DNA from 2 places in the Caloramator sp. E03 genome. Region 1 is predicted to be linked to the other one. Evidence: predicted binding sites of a transcription regulator. Region 1 holds the regulator's gene; the other holds the start of a gene.

Region 1 (3,436 bases):
TGATCTTGATAATTTTAATAGTCTTGATGAAATTTTAGAAAATATTATATTCTATATTGAAAGCAAAATCAATCTCGTATAGAATATATATATATTATAATCATATTTTGCCTTGGAGGATGATGCTATGAATAAAAACGCTAATAATCTTCAGGATGTTTTTTTAAATCAAGCAAGAAAAAATAAAGTAGGAGTTGCAATACATCTTGTTAATGGATTTCAGTTAAAAGGTTTTGTAAAAGGCTTTGATAGCTTTACCATAATACTCGAAAATGAAGGCAAGCAGATTATGGTTTATAAGCATGCAGTATCTACTATAACTCCTACAATTCCAGTACTTTATACACCTACATCAAATAATTCTGAAGAAAAAGAATGATATATGCCCTCAAATTGAGGGTATTTATTTTGCTTCATTATATTAAATTTGCTTGGAGGTTAATATGCTTGAAATATATAAAAGGATGCTAAAAGAACGCTTTAATATTTGTGATGAAGTTATTAAAATGTCACAAAAGGCTTTAGATGACATATCTGATATTATCAAAGAAATAGATGAGATTAAAGAATATAATCAATCAAAGGTTCTCTATGCAATGCAGCAAGAAAGGCTTTCTGATGCTCATTTTACAAATACAACAGGATATGGATACGGAGATATTGGGAGAGATACTTTAGATAGAGTTTATTCGAGAGTGTTTTGCTGCGAAGATTCACTTGTAAGGCCACATATAGTTTCTGGAACACATGCAATAACTCTTGCTTTAAGTGGTAATTTAAGGCCCAATGAAACCCTTTTATCTATAACAGGAAAGCCTTACGATACACTCCTTCAGGTGATTGGAATAGAAGGGGAGAATAATGGATCATTAAAAGAGTTTGGGATAAAATATAAGCAAATTGAGTTGCTTGAAAATGGGAAGATTGATATAAATTCTGTTGTTGATGCTATAAAAAATGATGAAAGTATAAAAATGGTTACTATCCAGCGTTCAACAGGATATGGTTGGAGGCCGGCTTTACAAATAGATGATATAAAAGAAGCTATTTTAGCAGTAAAAGCAATAAAAGAAGATATTATATGCTTTGTAGATAACTGTTATGGTGAATTTATAGATATTTTAGAACCAACAGAAGTCGGAGCTGATATAATTGCAGGATCCCTTATAAAAAACATAGGAGGAGGAATCGCTCCTACTGGAGGATATGTATGTGGGAAGAAAAAATATGTGGAGCAGGCAGCTTATAGGCTTACAGCTCCAGGACTTGGTAAAGAATGTGGTTCTACTTTTGGAGTTATAAGACATATATTTCAAGGTCTTTTTTTGGCACCACATATAACTTCAGAAGCCTTAAAATCATCGATATTCTGTTCAAGGTTAATGGAGATTGCAGGATTTGAAGTATCACCAAAATACAATGAGAAAAGAAGCGATATAATTCAAGCAATAAAGTTTAATAATGAAAAGGATCTTATTAATTTTTGTAAGGGTATCCAAAAAGGATCTCCTGTAGATTCCTTTGTAGAATGTGAGCCTTGGGATATGCCGGGTTATACAGATCAAGTAATAATGGCAGCAGGAGCATTTATTCAAGGATCATCAATAGAATTAAGTGCTGATGCACCAATTAGACCACCTTATATAGCATATCTTCAAGGAGGACTAACCTTTGAACATGCCAAAATAGGTATAATGATAGGTTTATCAAACGTTTTAAATAATAAATAGATATAAAAATAAAAAGTCCCAATTTGGGGCTTTTTATTTTATCTTTCTAAACAAACCAATTGCCTTACCAAGTATTTTGCAATCTTTAACTATTATTGGTTCCAAAGCCGGGTTTTCAGGTTGAAGTCTAATATAATCTTTTTCTTTATAAAATCTTTTAACTGTTGCACTGTCATCCACGAGAGCTACAACTATATCACCATCAATAGCAGTTGATTGTTGTTCTATAATGATATAATCTCCATCTAAAATTCCACTTCCTATCATACTGTCGCCTTTTATTTGAAGCATGAAAAGGTTATTTTTATTAGAAAAATAAGTTGTTGGCAGTGGAAAAGTATCTTCTATATTTTCAACAGCAAGTATTGGTGTACCAGCAGCAACGGATCCAACAATTGGTACGGATATTATCTCTTTATTATATGCTCTATCATCGAGTATTTCAATAGCTCTTGGTTTTGTAGGATCTCTTCTTATGTAGCCTTTCTTTTCGAGTTTTGCAAGATGGCCATGTACTGTAGAAGTTGATTTAAGGCCTACAGCACTACATATTTCACGTACTGATGGAGGGTATCCTTTAATTGATATCTCATGCTTTATAAAATCAAGAATTTCTTGTTGTTTATCAGATAAATCATTATTAATCATACCTTTACACCCCCTAATTTTAAATTTATATAAATTATAGCATAAAATAAAACAATGTTCAAACTTTTGTTCGAAGTATATTGACAACAGAACAAAAGTTCTTTATACTGGAATTAGAAATCGGGTCTTTGACAGTTGCAAGACAAAAAAAGTGCCTTAAAGCCTTGATATAGGCTTATTTTTTTGTCAAATTTTAAATTTTTATAGTGCACAATGTGTAACAATGTGTTATAATATAGATATAAATATATGAAGAGATGTGAAAAAATGAGATTACAAATTGTTAAATCAAAAAATGCAGCATCCTTATATGTAGTTAAATCTGTTTATGAAAAAGGCAAGCGTACATCAAAAGTAGTTGAGAAGCTTGGCACTTATGATGAACTTTTAAAAAAACTAAACGGACAAGACCCTATAGAATGGGGGAAGAGGTACGTTGAAGAGTTAAATAGAAAAGAAAAAGAAGAGAAAAGAGAAATATTAGTAAAATACTCGCCTGTTAAACAAATTAACAAGGACGAACAGCATACTTTTAATGGTAGTTACTTGTTTTTACAAAAAATATATAACGAGCTTGGGCTGCAAAATATCTGTAAAAATATTTCGGATAAACATAAATTTAATTTTAATCTAAATTCAATACTATCAAGATTAATTTATGCAAGAATTATTTATCCATCATCTAAGCTTGCTACATACGAACTATCAAAAAAATTTATTGAGCAGCCTGATTTTGAGCTTCAGCATATTTATAGAGCTTTAGAAGTGATTTCACAAGAAACAGATTTTATTCAGTCAGAATTATACAAGAACAGTCTTAAAGTTTGCAATCGTAATAAAGGAGTTCTCTATTATGACTGCACCAACTATTTCTTTGAAATTGAACAGGAAGAAGGATTAAAACAGTATGGAGTATCGAAGGAACATAGACCCAATCCAATTGTTCAAATGGGACTTTTCATGGATGGAGACGGCATCCCCCTTGCATTTTGTATAAACAAAGGTAATACTAATGAACAAGTAACTTTAAAACCTTTAGAGCAAAAAATTATATCCGA
Region 2 (3,436 bases), 770 kb from region 1:
TTAATTACTCTATTTACTCTAAAAGTTCCCCGGCTGCAAGTTACTACAAGTGGATTTACTGAGGATTTTTCAAAAAGTACCATAGTATCAACAACTTCTCTTACCATTTTCAAAGCCTTCCTCCTCCTTTATTAAAAGGATTCTTATGCTTCCATTCTTCATCGCTAACTATATTTACAAGGTTTCTTACCTCATTTACCATAAGCGATGCCCTAAATACAGAATTATAACCGTATTTTTCCCTTATGCTATCCATGCACCTTTCAATCTTTTCATTTTTAAGTTTCTTTTTCTCTTCAAAAAAACTTATCTGCTTAAACCCCTGCAATGGTCTAAGGCCTGTTACCCTAACTCCAAGAAGCCTTAAAGGAATCGTCTCATCCCAGTTCTCATAAAGAAGTTTTATCGCTTCATTATGTATATCAAAAGCAGTATCAATATAATTATGTATCTTCCTCTGTCTTATAAAGGTATTAAAATCCTTCGTCTTTATCATCACTTCAACTACGTTCCCTTCAAGTCCACAATCTCTTAATCTTTTACCAACACTCTCACAAAGGACCATTAAAACTTCACTTGCCTCTTCATAACTTTTTATATCCCTTGGAGTTGTTATTGAATTGCCTATCCCTTTTATTTCATCTTCCCTTGAAGATACTTTAGAATTATCTATACCATTAGCAAAATACCAAAGATATCTACCAATCTTTCCAAACTTTTGCTCCAGAACTTTTTGAGGAGTATTAGCAATATCTCCAATCGTAAATATGCCTATTTCATTAAGCTTTACCTTCATTTTTCTCCCAACGCCAATTAAATCTTCAACTGGAAGAGGCCATACTATCTTTGGTACATCCTCCCTATTTATTATACTTGTAGCATCAGGCTTTTTAAGATCCGATGCTATTTTTGCCATAAGTTTGCAATAAGATACCCCTACACTTGCGGTAATATTAAGCTCCTTTTTTATCATGTATCTTATTTTATCCGCTATCTCAACTCCACTTCCAAAAAGCCTTTCACAGCCAGTAACATCAACCCAAGCCTCATCTATACTAAAAACCTCAACATCAGGACTAAAGCTTCTTAATATATCCATAACCTTCATTGAGTATTTCATATATTCTTTAAAGTGAGGCTTTACAAATATAATATCAGGACATAATTTTTTAGCATCATTTATTGTCATTCCAGTTTTAACACCATAAGCCCTTGCCTCATAAGATGCTGTAAGTATGATGCCATTCCTTTTTTCCTTATCACCAGCAACTGCAATAGGAAGATTAGCAAGGCTTGAATCATTAGCCTGTTCAACAGAAGCATAAAAGGCGTTTAAATCCACATGTAATATCGTTCCCATAACCACCCCTCCGAACAAAAGTTCGTTAATTATATTATACAACATTCCTTTCAAAAATAAATACCAAACACAAAATTTTTTAGTGAAATAAAGAGGGACGGTTACTTATTTTGTATATTTTTATGTCAATTATATCTGTTACAGAAACCAAGAGAAATATTTGTTCAATAAGTTTTTATTTCTTAATTGTAATTTATCACCCTTTAAAGCAATAAAAAATTAAGAGGCTATGCACTTTTAAAAGTTAAAATAAACTAAATAGTACATAGCCTCCTAATTTTGCATCAATCTTTTTAACATAGAAGCATTTTTAGCTCCTTTAGCTTTAAAATGATTATTAAAAGCAACAAAAGTTTCACAGCTGTGTTTTTCAATAAATTTAATTTTTGATATCCACTCTAAAAGTTCCTTTTCTGAATACATATAGTCATACCTTTCATAGGCAACTTCATGGTTATACCATTTTTTAGCGTTTCTCCCGTGGAACCTTATATAACCTATATTTGAAGTTACTGCGACTATAGGCTTTATAAGGCCTTTAATATCTGGCTCATCAACACATACCCAGCCTATAGAATGCTCTTTTAAAAATTCCATAACCTCTATTTTTACCCAATTAGAATTTCTAAACTCACAAAGAATCTCTTCTCCATTAAAATATTCTCTTACCCTTTTAATATACTCAGCATTATCACTTGTATTGTGAAAAGAATATGGAAATTGGAAAATAATACAGGAAAGCTTTCCACTACTCTTTATTGGTTTTAGTGCTTCAATAAATTTTATTGCATCATCCTTTCCTAAATTCCTATCATGGGTAAAACCTTTATAGGCTTTTACGGAAAACTTAAACTCATCAGGTGTCTTTTCATTTAGGCTTTTAAACATAAAATAGTTCGGCATTTTATAATATGTTGAATTAATCTCAGTAAAGGAAAAATGCCTTGAATAAAATTCAAGCATATTAGAATCATTAATATCTTCAGGGTAAAATTCACCTTTCCAATCATCATAGCTATATCCTGATGTTCCAACATATATCACAAACACCAGCTCCTTATTATCTCATATTCCTCTGAAGTTATATTAAAAAATCTGCATAAAATCATATCAATTCTATTTATAGTATCCTCCTTCACATTCTTTACCTCTTCTTCTACCTCTTTTATATATTCAGGAATTTTAATCCTCATTATCTTATTTGGATAATACTCATACATATTGTCCCCAAGCTTTTTTGCCATTGACTTTATATAAAACTCATATATTCTGCTATTTAAAACCCCACAAATATACTCATAAGAAGTATTTTTTAAAAACATACTCCTTATTTTAAGTATATAAACATCTGCACTAAAATAACTTCCTGTATCTATAGCAAATCGATTTGAAGAGGCTTTATAAGGGAATACTATTTTCTGACCTTCAAATACATCTTGATTTCTTCCCCATTGAAGTTCATAGTACTTTCTTAGTCCTTTTTTGCACTCTCTTCTATTTTCAAGGGATGGTTTTAACCTTTTTATATAATTTATTGCTTTTTCGTATTTTTTTTCATCATCTATTAAATTAGAATATATAATAACTTGATTTGAAGGTATAACTTTAAACTTTTCAATATTCGAACCTTTAATCCAAGGCTTTAATAAGTTTTCTTCTATTTTAATGTTAATTGCCATATCCTTTTCAAGTACAAAAGCTTTATCACAGCCAGTTATAATCCCTTGAAAACTTTCACATAGGTCTGACAGATATACTCCCTTTATTTTATTTAAAATAGTCCTTTCTTCGTTGCTTAAAAAAACCCAGCCCTTATTTTCAAGGCTTTCCATGTCAACCCTTATATGTTTTACAAAATTATCTTCTCCTTTATTAATATCTTCAAATACTTTTTTGCCCTTTCCCTTTGCATTTTCCAAAAGCCTAAAATATTCAATATTTTTCTTTTCCCTATCTTTTATAAAATCTATTATTATGTTATCAACTCCAGCTCCTTTTATAAGCCTTACACCATAAAAATCAACAATACTTTTTATTTGGACATTTGTTTTTATATAGTTTCTTATACCTTCTGCA

The links. Region 1 encodes LexA, which represses DNA repair genes until DNA is damaged. Its sites were predicted from a motif close to CNAACANNTGTTNG; they were not measured.
Region 2: dinB (DNA polymerase IV) is a predicted target of LexA. The motif match lies at 1,372-1,385, and genes of this name have one in related genera.

What each region holds. Positions count from the first base shown of each region.
Region 1 covers NZ_CP040093.1:112,730-116,165, reverse strand. Annotated here, with positions in the region: gene miaA (tRNA (adenosine(37)-N6)-dimethylallyltransferase MiaA) at 1-82, shown strand, start outside; gene hfq (RNA chaperone Hfq) at 128-379, shown strand; gene FDN13_RS00585 (aminotransferase class I/II-fold pyridoxal phosphate-dependent enzyme) at 444-1,730, shown strand; gene lexA (transcriptional repressor LexA) at 1,764-2,378, opposite strand; gene FDN13_RS00575 (IS1634 family transposase) at 2,646-3,436, shown strand, end outside.
Region 2 covers NZ_CP040093.1:2,325,182-2,328,617, reverse strand. Annotated here, with positions in the region: gene FDN13_RS11175 (hypothetical protein) at 1-113, opposite strand, end outside; gene dinB (DNA polymerase IV) at 110-1,360, opposite strand; gene FDN13_RS11165 (DUF72 domain-containing protein) at 1,634-2,404, opposite strand; gene FDN13_RS11160 (Eco57I restriction-modification methylase domain-containing protein) at 2,401-3,436, opposite strand, start outside.